DNA from 2 places in the Pseudoflavonifractor sp. HCP28S3_F10 genome. Region 2 is predicted to be linked to the other one. Evidence: riboswitches for the same ligand, from Rfam matches in the RefSeq annotation. Region 2 holds a riboswitch; the other holds the start of a gene.
What was found. A riboswitch is a leader RNA that binds a small molecule or an ion and turns the genes downstream of it on or off. The one in region 2 is predicted to bind glycine.
Positions count from the first base shown of each region.

Region 1 (7,339 bases), on a different contig from region 2:
GCCGCTTTGCGGGCAGGATTACGCGAACTCGTAGCGGACCACGGGATGGCGGGCCGCCTTAGTCTCGTCAGGCCGGCCGATGACGGTGTTATGGGGCGCGGCGTGGCAGGCCTCTGCGTCCTCATAAGCGGTCTTGAGGATCTTGGCCATGACCTCGCAGGCTTCGTCCAGGGTCTCGCGGGACTCAGTCTCGGTGGGCTCGAACATAAGAGCCTCGTGGACGATGAGGGGGAAGTACATCGTGGGGGGATGGATGCCGTGGTCCAGCATGCTCTTGGCCACGTCCAGCGCGGAGACGCCGGTCTCCTTCTTCAGCTGGGCCAGGTCCAGCACGAATTCATGCATGCAGACGCCGGGATAGGCGGAGATATAGCCGGCCTCTTCCATCTTCTTCTTCATGTAGTTGGCATTGAGAACGGCGGTCTGGGCGGCCTCGCGCACGCCGGAGTTACCCAGGGTCATCAGGTAGACCAGGGCCCGCAGCACCACCAGGAAGTTGCCGTAGAACATCTTGACCTGGCCGATGGACTGCTCACCCACGGTCTCGCCCAGGGTGGAAGCGGGGAGGAAGGGCTTGAGGATATCCTTGCAGCCCACCGCGCCGGAGCCGGGGCCGCCGCCGCCGTGAGGCGTGGAGAAGGTCTTGTGCAGGTTCAGGTGGCACACGTCAAAGCCCATGTCGCCGGGACGGGCCACGCCCATGACGGCGTTCAGGTTGGCGCCGTCATAGTAGCACAGGCCGCCGGCGTCGTGGACGATCCTGGTGATCTCCAGAATGTTCTTATCGAACTTGCCCACGGTGTTGGGGTTGGTGAGCATAAGGCCGGCAGTGTCGGGACCCACCACGGAGCGCAGAGCGTCCAGGTCCACCATGCCATCGGGGGTGGAGGCAATGGAGCACACCTCAAAGCCGCACATGGCGGCGGTAGCGGGGTTGGTGCCGTGGGCGGAGTCGGGGACGATGATCTTCTTGCGGGCGGTATCGCCCCGGGACTGATGATAGGCCTTGATGAGCAGCACGCCGGTAAACTCGCCGTGAGCGCCGGCGGCGGGCTGGAAGGTCATGGCGTCCATGCCGGTGATGCCGCAGAGATACTTCTCAGCCAGGGCATACACCGTCTCGCAGCCGGCGGCGGTATGCTTGGGCTGCAGAGGATGGATGTCGGTGAATTTGAAGAAGCTGGCGATGACCTCGTTGATCTTGGGATTGTACTTCATGGTACAGGAGCCCAGAGGATAGAAGCCGTCGCACACGCCGAAGGAGCGGCGGGCCAGAGCGTTATAGTGCCGGGAGAGGTCGTTCTCACTGACCTCGGGCAGCCGGGGCGCGCTCTTGCGCCGGAACGCGGCGGGGATCTCCAGAACAGGTACGGAATCGGCCTCCGGGTCCAGGGTAGGGGAGACGTGAGGGACCAGGACCTTATTGCCGCGGCCGGGGCGGCTGAGCTCAAAAATCAGTTTCATTCTCCGTACGCCTCCTTGATGATGGCCACAGCCTCGTCCAGGTCGGCCTTGGTGCAGAACTCGGTGACACACCACAGCACGCCGTCCTTGACGGGCAGGCCGCCCAGGATGCCGTTGACCTCCAGCACGTTGAGGACGCGGCCGGCATCGGGCAGGGTGGTGACGAACTCGTGGAAGAACTCGCCCTTGTGGACCAGTTCAACGCCGTCGATCCTGCACAGCTCGCTGGCCAGATAGTGGGCCTTGTCGTAGCACTGCTGGCTCACCTCGGCCAGACCGGCGGGGCCCATCTCGGCCAGATAGACCGAAGCGGTCAGGGCGCAGAGGGCCTGGTTGGAGCAGATGTTGGAGCTGGCCTTCTCCCGGCGGATGTGCTGCTCACGGGCCTGCATGGTGAGAACAAAAGCCCGCTCGCCCTTGTCATCGGTGGTCTCGCCTACGATACGGCCGGGCAGCTTGCGCATCATGGCGCTGGTGCAGGCCATGAAGCCCAGGTAGGGGCCGCCCCAGGACAGGGGCATGCCGAGGGGCTGGGCCTCGCCAACGGCCACATCGGCGCCGTACTCCCGGGGGGTCTTGAGCAGGCCCAGGGTGGCGGGGTTGACACCCATAATGTACTTGGCGCCAGCGGCGTGAACGGCCTCGCCCAGGGCGTCGCCGTCCTCCAGCATGCCGTAGAAGTTGGGCTGCTGGACGTAGAAGCAGGCGGAGTCGTCCGCCAGCAGGGACTTCAGGGCGTCCAGATCGGTGACGCCGTCCTTGGCGGGAACCATGACCACCTCGGTGTTGGAGCCGTAGCAGTAGGTCTTGATAACGGCCACAGCGTCAGGATGGGCGGTCTCGGAGACCAGGACCTTGGTGCGCTTGCGGTCGCGGCACATGGCGGCGGCCTCGGCGGCGGCGGTGCCGCCGTCGTACACGGAGGCGTTGGACACGTCCATGCCGGTGAGCTCGCAGATCATGGTCTGATACTCAAAGATGGACTGGAGGATGCCCTGGCTCACCTCGGCCTGATAGGGGGTATAGGCCGTGACCAGGATCTCGTTGCTGGTGATGCGGGTGACGGCGGCGGGGATGTAGTGCCGCTCGGCGCCGGCGCCCCGCAGGATGGTGCGGAAGCGCACGTTCTGATCGGCCAGGGACTCCATGGTCCGGCGGATCTCCAGCTCGGACTTGGGATTGGGCAGGTCCAGGGGCCCCTGGATCATGACCTCCCGGGGAACGTCCGCGTAGAGGTCATCCATGGATTTCATACCCAGCTCGGAGAGCATCTCCTGACGCTCTTCGGGGGTAGAACACAGATAGCTCGACATGTATCTTACTCCTTCTCGGCAGCGCAGTGGGCCTCATAGGCGGCGGCGTCCAGCAGCTCCTCCTCCTCGGTCACGTTCTCCACCTTGACGAACCAGGCGCCGTAGGGGTCGGCATTGACCTTGGCGGGATCGTCCATCAGTTCCTCATTGACGGCCACCACGGTGCCGGAGACAGGGGAGAGCACGTCAGACACGGCCTTGACGGACTCCACGTCGGAAAAAGCCTCGCCCACGGAGACGGAGTCGCCCTCCTGGGGCAGGTTGACAAAGACGATATCGCCCAGCTCGTCCTGAGCGAAATCGGACAGGCCGATGACATAGGTGTCGCCGTCCTTGCGGACCCACTCGTGGGACTTGGCGTACAGCAGATCAGAGGGGAAGTTCATAATAATGTCTCCTTTTATGTATTGTTTTGGATATTGGGATAGTTTGGATGGTTGGATCATTTGGATAATTGGATGATCTGGTCCGGTCAGAAAGGTATCATGCTCAGAGAAAAGGGATCACTGGGCGCGCTTGTAGAAGGGAGTCTTGATGACCTCACACTCCACCTTGCGGCCGCGCACGTCCACCAGCAGCTTGGTGCCGGGCTCCTTGTACTCCACGGGGACCATGGCCATGGCGACGGCCTGGCCCAGGTAGGGGCAGTGGGTGCCGGAGGAGACAAAGCCAACCTTCTCATCGCCGGCGTACACGTCGCAGTGCTCGCGGATGATGCCCCGGCCGGTGACCTTCAGGCCCACCTTGCGGCGGGAGACGGGACGGGCCTTCTCCAGCGCGGCCTTGCCGATGAAGTCGGGCTTATCCATCTTGACGAAGATGCCGAGAACGGCCTCGTAGGGGTTGATCTCGGCGGAGAGCTCGTGGCCGTAGAGGGGCATGCCGGCTTCCAGGCGCAGGGTATCGCGGGCGCCCAGACCGCAGGGGATGAGGCCCTCGTCCTTGCCGGCCTCCAGCAGCTTGTTCCACAGGGCGGGGGCGTCGGCGCTGGCGCAGTAAATCTCAAAGCCGTCCTCGCCGGTGTAGCCGGTGCGGGAGACAATGGCCTTGATGCCGTCCACATTGCCCTCGGCGATGAAGGTGTAGTTGCCGGAGGGAATGGTGCCAGAGAGCTTGGAGAGAACGGCCTCGGCCTTGGGACCCTGGAGGGCCACCTGGGCGACGGAATCGGAGATGTTTTCCATGGTGCAGTCGCCGGACAGGTGCTCGGAGATCCAGTTGGCGTCCTTCTCGCAATTGGCGGCGTTGACCACGATGAGGTAAGCCTCGTCGGAGCACTTGTAGACGATGAGGTCATCCACCACGCCGCCGGTCTCGTAGCACATCAGGCTGTACCGGGCATAGCCGGACTGGAGGTCGGTATAGTCGTTGGTCAGCAGGTTGTTCAGGTTCTTCAGGGCGTCCTTGCCGCGCAGGACCAGCTCGCCCATGTGGGAGACGTCAAACAGACCGCAGGCGGTGCGCACCGCCATATGCTCGGCCACCACGCCGCTGTACTGCACGGGCAGCAGCCAGCCGGCAAAGGGGACGATCTTTCCGCCGGCGGCTACATGGCAGTCATAAAGGGGGGTCTTCTTCTCCATGATACATACCTCCTAAAATAAACTCACAAAGCCAAAAAATATACCCGCAGTCATCAAAAACCATGAAAAAAGCGCATAGCGGAAATGCTATACGCCTCTGTCCATTACCTGAAAGTTTCCCCTGAATAAAATTCAGAGTTGCATCGTCGGCGCGGGCGGAAAGACCGTCCGCTTTCCAGAGCTCCGTCGGCAGCCGATCCTTTTGCCTGAGAGATTTTCTCGCTTTCCCCTTCGGCGGTGAAGTATCACACTCTCTCGACTGTGTCATCCGGGCAATATTGATTTTTTCTATGAATTGCAGGGTGTACTTGCGAGTTTTTCTTTATACCCATGAGTATAATACATTTTTCCAAAAAGTCAACTTGTTTTTTTGAATAATACGGAACGCCAAATATCAGAAAAGTTTAACAGGTGTTCCAGTCATACCCGACAACCTGCGCTTGCGCCATTTTGAAACTGTGTTATACTTGAACTGCAAAATGCGGGAATGGGACGGAAGGCCCTATCCGCGCAGCGGGATGAAATTGTAATAAGGAGGAGATGCCATGCAGGCGCTTCTGACTCAGCCCGGGGCTTTTCTGCACCGGCTCCTGGCACTGCCGGCGGAGTACCCGGTGGCAGCCGCCTGGTATACGTCCATCGTCCGATTTCTCTTTCCCATATTGGCGCTGATGATCCTGACGGGGGCCATCCGGTCCCTGCTGAAGGTGCCTCATATGCCGGAGGTCTGGGCCTATCTGACATTACCCAACGGCGCCAGCGAGCCTCTGACCCACTGGGAGAACATTCTGGGCCGGGGCAGGGCGGCCGACGTGGTGCTCAATTATCCGGTGGTCTCCCGGCAGCACGCCGCCCTCATCCGGGGCGAGGATGACCGCTGGACTGTGTACGATCTGGACTCCAAGGGGGGCGTGACGGTGAACGGCACGCCGGTGGACGGGAGCGCCCCGGTGGCCTTCGGCGATGTGCTGGGTCTGGCCGGGGTGGAGACCGTGCTGCTGCCGGTGTCCCTGGAGGAGCGGGAGGACTGGCGGCGCCGCCGCCGGGCGGTGGAGCGGCCCGCGTCGCCCTGGGGAGCGCTGGTCCTGCTCACGGTGTTCCAGGTCCTGACTGCGATGCAGCTCATCGCGGCGGCGGGGGAGGAGGCCGGTGCGCCGCTGCTTCTTTCCTTTCTGTGTCTCACCGGGGTGATGTGGACCCACTTTCTTGCCCTGCGGGCGTTGCGCCGGGTAGGCTTTGAGATGGAGGTCATCGCCTTCTTTCTGTGCACCCTCTCTCTGGCAGTGACTGCCTCGTCGGCTCCCCACGCGCTCTTCAAGCAGCTGGCCGCCATGGTGCTGGGACTGATCCTCTTCCTGGTGCTGGGGGTCTTTCTGCGGGATCTGGACCGGGTCAAGAAAATCCGCTGGCTCATGGCGGCGGGGGCCATCTGCCTGCTGGGGCTCTCCCTGGTGGCCGGACAGGTGAAGTACGGCGCGGCCAACTGGATCAGCATCGGCGGGATCTCCTTCCAGCCCTCCGAGGTGGCCAAGATCTGCTATATTTTCGCCGGCGCCGCCACTCTGGAGCGGCTCTTCCGCAAGCGGAACCTGGGGCTCTTCATCCTACTCACCGGCGTGTGCATGGGCTGCCTGGCCCTGATGAGCGACTTCGGCACGGCGGCCATCTTCTTTATCACCTTTCTGGTCATCGCCTACCTCCGCTCCGGCGACTTTGCCACCCTGGCCCTCATCTGCGGCGCGGCGGTGTTCGGCGTGCTGGTCATCCTGTCGGTCAAGCCCTATATCCTGCGGCGCTTCGCCACCTGGGGCCACGCCTGGCAGTATGCCAGCGACGGGGGCTTTCAGCAGACCCGCACCATGTCGGCGGCCGCCTCCGGCGGCCTGGTGGGCGTGGGCGCGGGGCGGGGCTGGCTTCACCGGGTGCCCGCCGCCGACACCGACCTGGTGTTCGGCATGCTCTGTGAGGAGTGGGGGCTCATCATCGCCGTGCTGGCGGTGTGCTGCATCCTGACCCTGGCGGTCTTTGCGGTGCGGTGCTGCCGGGCGGGGCGGTCCAGCTTCTATACCATCGCCGCCTGCGCCGCCACCTCCATGATGGTGTTCCAGACCTGCCTCAACGTGCTGGGTGCGGTGGACATCCTGCCCCTTACCGGCGTGACCTTCCCCTTTGTGTCCAACGGCGGGTCCTCCATGCTGTCCTCCTGGGGGCTGCTGGCCTTCCTGAAGGCCACGGATACCCGCCAGAACGCCAGCTTTGCCATCCGGCTGCCCAACCGGCGGAAGGAGCGGGCGGACGAAGAGCGGCTGGCCCGCCGTCCGGCGGAGAAGCCCGGATTTGACTTTGATACGGGCCGGGAGGAGGAGCCATGAAAAAGATCGAAAAACGGGCGGTGGTCTGCCTGCTGCTGGCCCTGGCGCTGCTGCTGGGGCTGGGACTGTTCTGCGTCCGCTTCGTGGTCAGCGGCGGACGGTGGGCGGGCTTCGCGGCCAACCGCCACCTCTACAACAGCAAGGGCCAGCTCTCGGTGGGCCGGGTGCTGGACCGGGACGGAGATGTGCTCTCCTGGGCCGATGAGAATGGGGAGCGCCGCTATTACGACGGGGCCACTGTCCGCAAGGCCACCCTCCACGCGGTGGGGGACCCGGCGGGCAATATCGGTACCGGGGCACTGGTGGCCTTTGCCGACAAGCTCTCGGGCTACAATCTGCTCACCGGAGCTTACAGCCCCATGGGGGAGGGCAACGACCTCTATCTGACCCTGGACGCCCGCTATAACTACATCGCCTACGAGGCTTTGGGAGGCCGGAAGGGGGCGGTTGGGGTCTACAATTACAAGACCGGCGAGGTGCTGTGCATGGTGTCCACCCCCACCTTCGATCCGCTGGACCCGCCGGATATTCAGGAGGGGGACGAGCGGTATGAGGGCGTCTACCTCAACCGTTTCCTGTCCGGGAGCTTCGTGCCCGGCTCCACCTT
Region 1 is NZ_JBQHUB010000005.1:90,381-97,719, reverse strand. Features, by position in the region: gene gcvPB (aminomethyl-transferring glycine dehydrogenase subunit GcvPB) at 19-1,464, opposite strand; gene gcvPA (aminomethyl-transferring glycine dehydrogenase subunit GcvPA) at 1,461-2,777, opposite strand; gene gcvH (glycine cleavage system protein GcvH) at 2,783-3,163, opposite strand; gene gcvT (glycine cleavage system aminomethyltransferase GcvT) at 3,281-4,360, opposite strand; glycine riboswitch at 4,545-4,628, opposite strand; gene ACTNBZ_RS04085 (FtsW/RodA/SpoVE family cell cycle protein) at 4,906-6,732, shown strand; gene ACTNBZ_RS04080 (penicillin-binding transpeptidase domain-containing protein) at 6,729-7,339, shown strand, end outside.
Region 1: it holds a riboswitch for glycine, as region 2 does, so the genes downstream of both, gcvT (glycine cleavage system aminomethyltransferase GcvT) here and ACTNBZ_RS00470 (alanine/glycine:cation symporter family protein) in region 2, are expected to answer to the same signal.

Region 2 (7,339 bases):
TGGCCTCAATATCGTTCATATTCACCACGCCGCTGGTCAGAACCACCAGGGCGGTAATGGTCAGAACGATGAAGGTGTCGATGAACACGCAGACGATGGCGATATGACCCTGATCCTCAGGCTTCGCCACCTTGGCCATGGCGTGGGCATGGGGGGTGGAGCCCATACCAGCCTCATTGGAGAACAGGCCGCGGGCCACACCGAAACGGACCGCCTGCTTCACGGTGATACCGATGGCGCCGCCCAGAACGGCGTTGGGGGTAAAGGCGCCCACAAAGATCTGACGGAACGCCTCGGGGATGTGGCTGCCGTTGGCGATGATCACGATCAGGCCGCCGAGGAGGTACAAAATGGCCATGATGGGGACCACTTTCTCGGTGACGGAGGCAATGCGCTTCACGCCGCCCAGGAAGATGAACGCGGCCACCGCCGCCAGGATCACGCCCATCACGATCTTGGGCACGTGGAAGGCGGTCTCGAAGGAGCTGCTGATGGAGTTGGCCTGGGTCATGTTGCCCATGAAGCCCAGGGCCAGGATGATTGCCACCGAGAAGAAGCCGGCCATGAACTTGCCGAAGCCTCCCTTGAAGGCGGCGCGGATGTAATAGACAGGACCGCCGATGATAGCGCCGCTGTCGTCTCTGGTCTTATATTTCTGGGCCAGGACCGCCTCGGCATAGATGGTGGACATACCGAAGAACGCGGCGATCCACATCCAGAAGATGGCGCCGGGGCCGCCGGACAGGATGGCGGTGGAGCAGCCCACGATATTGCCGGTGCCCACCTGGGCGGCGATGGACGTGGCCGCCGCCTGGAACGAGCTCATGCCGTCCTTGTCTGCCTTTTTGCCGGACAGACTGAAGTTGCCGAACATCTGCTTCCAGCCGGCGCCGAATTTCCGGATCTGGATGAAGCCGAGCCGAATGGTGAAGAGAATACCGGTAGCAACCAGCACATAGAGCAGTACGCTGTTCCACACAAAGTCGCTGGCTTTACCTACAAGGATTGTCAGTTGTTCCATACATTTACCTCCCTTTAACTTCCTCAGAGGGACTCCTCTCAAATGCCGTGCCCGGCGGCACACTTCGCCGGGCTGCCGCCTCAAGAAATGCTCCGCTGCACACCCCCCAATCAAAATAAAAAGCCCGACCGTATTCCGGCCTGGCCCTGTAAATCGCAGCCGGCGGGTTCTCCCCCATATCGGCTGCGCTCCACTCTGTCCTTTTGCCTGAGAGATCGGCGCCTTGCCGGCACCTTACACCTTCGGCCCCCGTCATTGGGATTCTCCAGAGCCCATTCACCGCCGCAATATGTCCTTATACCGTGGACACTTAAACGCATCTATTCTGCTACAGACCAGATGCGGCACATCCTTGTGGCGGGTCCTGTCTATATTCCCTTTTTGCATTATCATCATAACGCATATCAGCCCATTCGTCAAGGAAAATAATTTTGTATTTTCCCCCACAATTTTTGTTCTATACTTGTGGCGCCCCGCATATTTTCCATTTTATAAAAATCCTCATATGTCTTTCATCGGAAGACATATGAGGAGCCAACATCTATCTTTTTCCATATTATTTCGCGTGTAAGATTCATATTCTGTTTTCTTTTTCTTCACAAATTTCGCCGGAATTTTAGAGGAAACTGTGGTATTTTGATTTGTAATCCTTTTTTGCAGGGCGGTGGATGCAAAGGCTGTTTTCCACCGCTCCAAATATCTCCCGGAGGAAACGACGTCATGGATCTTCTCGTTACGGTCAACCGCAGTTATCTCCACCCTCTGGCCGTCATGCTCAAAAGCGTGGCACAGCAGCATCCGGGCCGGTATATCCGGGTCTTTGTGCTCCACCGCTCCCTCGTTCCGGAGGACCTGGACCGGGTAGCCCGGGCGGTGGACGCCCCCGATCTGGAGCTGGTAGGCATCCGGGCGGACGACCGTCTCTTCGCCGGTGCCCCCACCACCGGGCGCTATCCCTGCGAGATATACGACCGCATTTTCGCCGCCCGGTATCTCCCCAAAGACCTGGACCGGGTGCTCTATCTGGACCCGGACCTGGTGGCCATCCGCCCGCTGGACGAGCTGTGGGCCACCCCCATGGGGGATTGCTTCTTCGCCGCGGCCAGCCATGTGAACCGCTCCCTGGAAAAATTCAACGCCCTGCGGCTCCAGTCCCGGACGCCGGGGCCCTATATCAACTCCGGGGTGCTGCTGATGAATTTGGAGCGGCTGCGCCGGGAGCAGGAGCTCCAGCCGGTGCTGGACTATGTGGAGGAGCACCGCTCCGCCCTGCTCCTGCCCGACCAGGACATCATCAGCGCCCTTTACGGCGACCGCATCCATCTGCTGGACCCCATGCGATATAATATGACCGAACGGCTGCTCACATTCTCCCGTTTGACGCCGGGCTCACAAATAGACCTGGACTGGGTGTGCAGCCACACAGCCATCGTCCACTACTGCGGCCGCAACAAGCCCTGGAAACCGGGTTACACCGGCCAGCTGGGGGAGTTTTATGAGGCCTACGACGGTCTGATCCACGCCGAGGCCCTGGAAGAGGAAGCGCCCGGCCCCCAATAGGCGTTATGCTCAGCACGCAAAATCAAAAAACACGCCGCTCAGGTCCCCGTGCTCCAGGGCCGCCGTCAGCCGGGGAAGCAGAGCCCGGGCCTCCGCCGTCAGATAGCGCCGCTGGGGCAGCTGCTCCAGCGCCAGGGCGTCCGCCAGACGGCAGGCCCCCCGCTCCAGCGTTTCCAGCCGCTCCGCCCGCTTCAGGGGCAGCAGCAGCCGGGCCAGCTCCGTCCGGATCTTCTCGTCCACCCACAGGGCAAAGGGGTCCCGCCCGGCCAGCACCAGCCCCAGGGCGTTGACGGCCACCGGCTCCCACAGGTTTACCAGCAGCCCGGTATAGTCGCCGCAGCAGCGTGTCAGCAGGGCGGCGGTCCGTCCCCAGTCGAAGCGGCGCAGCAGGTCCTGCTCCATCCACAGCCGCCGCAGATACTCGTTGACGTAGAGCACCCCCAATCTGTGCTCCGGCACCGGCAGGGAGAGCTGATAGTCGATGTCGCAGGGGATCTGATGGGCCAGCAGCTCCCGGTCGTACCGCCGCCAGAAGGTCCCGATGCTCCCCACCGTATCCTCCAGGGAGCGGCTGCGCAGCCGGGGCATGTTCTCCCGCACCGCCCGGTACAGCGCCCTGCCTCTCTCCATCTCCTCCGCCAGCGCCGCCTGTCCCAGGCGGAAGGCTTCCTCCACGCCCAGCCGCTCCAGCCGTGCCCAGTCCCCGCTCCCGGCGTTTGGATCCAGCCCCAGGGTAAAGCAGATGGACTCCATCAGCTCCCGGGCCGCCCCCTCGGACACCGAGCTGCTCCGCCCCCGGGTATAGCGGGCCGCCTGCCGGGCCAGCAGGGTCCACAGCTCCCGCCGCAGCCCCTCCGGCATGGCTCCGGCCCGGCGCTCCAATTCAGTTCTCATCTTCATCCTCCCAACTTTCCCCGCTGCTCAGCCGCCGGCACAGCTCCTCCAGCGCCGTCCCGCCCAGATAGTCCAGGGAACCCCCGGCCTCCCCGTCATAGAGCCGCCGCATGGCGGCGATGAGCTCATCGTCGGACAGGGCATCCATGCACTGGTTCTTGTACTCGTAAAACAGGTCCTGCAGCCCGGCCAGGGTCTCGGCCCAGCACGCCGGGTCCAGATAAGGGGAATCCCGGAAGGCGGTCATCAGCTTCTCCAGCACTCCCGGGCCGAACTCCACCCGCCGGGTGTCCCGCAGTGCCTGGTCCCGGCGCTCCAGCAGCCCGGCCGCCTCTTCCGCCGTCAGGGGCAGTGTAACGCTCCCCCGCTCCAGCAGCCGCGCCATCGCCTGTTCCCGCCCGTTTTCCAGCGGGCGCAATGCCAAAAGCTCGTCCATCATCATCACCTCACACTGGTTTTATACTGATTTCAAATAAAATGCTTTATTTGAAATCCCGCGTGCTTCGCACGCTGGTGACGCACGTGTCGTGTGGCGGCGTCTCATAAAAACCTGACGCGCTTCGCGCTATAAAAGGCTGTACAGCCTTTTATCAGGTTTTAGTATTACACCGGCGGCGTTTTCAGTGCAAGACTTGACTTTTTCGTCATTTTGTGGTAATATAAGGGCAGAAACCGGGAGCCGGTCCGCATTTTTTACGGACCGGCTCCCGGTCTTTTCGTCTGTTCAGTTGGCGGGGGCCTTCGGCCGGGGCAGATCCACAACAGTGGCCTCATGACCCACGGCGGGGAGGAATTTCTCCCGGAAATCGGCCAGAGCGACCTTGATGGTAGAGGTGGAGAAGCAGGGGTGGCCGCTGATAAAGGCCCCGGAGAGGAGTTCCCGGTCCATCAGCAGGCGGACCTTCCCCTCCCGGTCGTTCATCAGCTCGAAACCGCTGGCCGAACCGGGGGCAGCCCCCAGCAGGGCCTCCATGTGCGCCGGCGTGGCGAAGGACAGCCGGGCGCAGCCCAGCTGGGCGGTCAGGTCCTTGGTCTTGAAGGGCTTGTCTCCCGGCATCATCAGCAGGTAGAAGTCGGTCTGCTGCCGGTTGGTCAGCAGCAGGTTCTTGCACACCGGCACGCCCAGCACCTGTTCTACCGCCAGGCAGTCCTCCATGGTGTCGGCATGGTCGTGATCGCAGCGGGTGTAGGGGATGCCCAGCTCATCCAGCAGGGCATACACCGCCATCTCCCGGGGGTGGCGCTCCTCCGCCGGGGCGGAGGAATAGAGTTCCGGCTTGACGTACACGCTTACACCTCCGCCAGGGCCCTGTCCAGATCCTCCAGGATGTCGTTGATATCCTCGATGCCCACGGAGAAGCGCACCAGGTCGGGGGACACACCGGCGGCCTTCAGCTCCTCGTCGTTCATCTGCCGGTGTGTGGCGGAGGCGGGATGGAGCACGCAGGTCTTGGCGTCGGCCACGTGGGTGGCAATGGAGGCCAGCTCCAGCCCGGCCATAAAGGTCTCAGCCTTGGCCCGGCCACCCTTCACGCCGAAGGAGACCACGCCGCAGGTGCCGTTTGGCATATACTTCTGCGCCATCTCGTAGTACCGGTCGCCGGGAAGGCCGGGGTACTTGACCCAGGCCACCTTCTCATGGCTCTGGAGGAACTTGGCCACGGCCAGGGCGTTCTCACAGTGCCTGGCCATCCGCAGGGGCAAGGTCTCCAGACCCACGTTGAGGAGATAGGCGTTCATGGGCGCGGGGATGGAGCCGAAATCCCGCATGAGCTGGGCGGTGGCCTTGGTGATATAGGCCCCCTCCAGGCCGAAGCGCTCGGTGTAGGTCACACCGTGATAGCTGTCGTCGGGGGTACACAGGCCGGGGAACTTGTCGGGATACTTGGTCCAGTCGAATTTGCCCGAGTCCACGATGGCGCCGCCCACGGCGTTGGCGTGGCCGTCCATGTACTTGGTGGTGGAGTGGGTCACGATGTCCGCGCCGAACTCAAAGGGGCGGCAGTTGATGGGGGTGGGGAAGGTGTTGTCCACGATGAGGGGCACCCCATGGCGGTGGGCGGCGGAGGCGAATTTCTCGATGTCCAGCACGGCCAGGGCGGGATTGGCGATGGTCTCACCGAACACGGCCTTGGTGTTGGGCCGGAAGGCCGCGTCCAGTTCCTCGGCGGTACAGTCGGGCTCCACGAAGGTGAACTCGATGCCCATGCGCTTCATGGTAACGGCAAAAAGGTTGTAGGTACCGCCGTAGATGGCGGAGGAGGCCACCACATGGTCCCCGCAGGAGCAGATGTTGAACACCGCATAGAAGGAAGCGGCCTGGCCGGAGGAGGTCAGCATGGCGGCGCTGCCGCCCTCCAGCGCGCAGATCTTGGCCGCCACCCGGTCGTTGGTGGGGTTCTGGAGCCGGGTGTAGAAATAGCCCTCGGCCTCCAGGTCGAAGAGCTTGCCCATAGCCTCGCTGGTGGCGTAGCGGAAGGTGGTGGACTGGATGATGGGGATGTTGCGGGGCTCGCCGTTCTCCGGGCGGTAGCCCGCGTGGAGGCACTTGGTGCCGGGACGCTGCTGGCTCATCAGGGTCTTCCTTTCTGTTGTTGGAGTGGGGCGCGGGCCCCGGAATCTGTCTGTGTGATTGGGTTATATGGTACGCTAAAGAACTAAATTTGTCAACCTGGCGGCGGCCCTAGTGTTCCAGCGTCAGGTCGGGGACCAGGGGACCGGAGAGCTCGCCGGGCAGGCGGATAGGCTCTCCCCCGGCCCGCAGCTGCACCGACTCCACAGCCTCCACATTGCCGGCCACCGTGTTGACGATGGAGTAGACCAGCAGGCGCAGCTCTCCGCTATCCCGGGGCAGGGCGTCCAGGAAGGCCTGGGAAAGATCCACATGGCACACGCCCTCCTCGGTGGCCACGCCCAGCACCTCGGTTCCTGCGGGAAGCACCGGGCGCAGGCTCTCATACCGGGGCCCCTCCAGCAGCGCGGAGAGGACCGCCATGCTCAAACTGTCCTCCTCGGTGAGGAGCAGCCGGCGGTACTCCACGCCCAGGCCCTCCCCCTCCCGCTGGGGGAACCACAGGGTGGCCGTAAAAGCCACCGGCTCCTCCTCCGCGCCCGAGAGGATCACCCGCTCGGCCCGCAGCTCCTCGCTGTGGAGGAAGGGGCTCTCCGCTCCCTCCACCGTAAGGTAGACCGACTCCACCCCCTCCACCTGGCACAGCGTCAGTGCCAGGCAGTAGTTGGCCAGGGTCTGGTCCACACCGGACAGGCCCTCGTACTGCTCGGACAGGTCCAGGTGGAGCCGGGTATCCTCCTGTTCCCAGCCCAGCAGGCGCACGCCGGCGGGAAAAGGGGAGGTGAGCCCCGGCTGGGTGGGGCCGGCCAGCAGCGCGGAGAGCAGAGCCTGGATCACATCGTCCTCCCCCTCCTCCGGCAGCCAGGTCTCTCCCGCGATGGCCGCGCCGCTCCCGTCGGCAGCCTCCAGAAAATAGAGCTGATAAGAGCCCTCCGGCCGGGCATTCTCGCCGACTGAGCGCAGCACACACCCGGCCAGCAGCAGCGGGAGGATCCCCATCAGAAACAGTCTCCGCCTTTTCATGGCTTTTCCTCCTTCTGCTCCGGCTGCCAGCGGGGAAAGACCACCTCAAAGCAGGTCCCCTCCGGCATACGGCGGCGGACCTCCACCGTGCCGCCGTGCTGGCGCACCATATCCCGCACGATGGACAGGCCCAGGCCGGTGCCGCCCGCCTCCCGGGAACGGGCCTTGTCCACCCGGTAGAACCGGTCGAAGATCTTGGGCATATCCTCCTCCGGGATGCCCACGCCGGTGTCCTCCACCCGGAGGACCACCAGATCCCCGTCCCCCCG
Region 2 is NZ_JBQHUB010000001.1:88,800-96,138, reverse strand. Features, by position in the region: gene ACTNBZ_RS00470 (alanine/glycine:cation symporter family protein) at 1-1,021, opposite strand, end outside; glycine riboswitch at 1,207-1,300, opposite strand; gene ACTNBZ_RS00465 (glycosyltransferase family 8 protein) at 1,742-2,581, shown strand; gene ACTNBZ_RS00460 (DUF6179 domain-containing protein) at 2,591-3,475, opposite strand; gene ACTNBZ_RS00455 (DUF6323 family protein) at 3,465-3,911, opposite strand; gene ACTNBZ_RS00450 (prolyl-tRNA synthetase associated domain-containing protein) at 4,200-4,763, opposite strand; gene ACTNBZ_RS00445 (O-acetylhomoserine aminocarboxypropyltransferase/cysteine synthase family protein) at 4,766-6,049, opposite strand; gene ACTNBZ_RS00440 (GerMN domain-containing protein) at 6,159-7,070, opposite strand; gene ACTNBZ_RS00435 (sensor histidine kinase) at 7,067-7,339, opposite strand, start outside.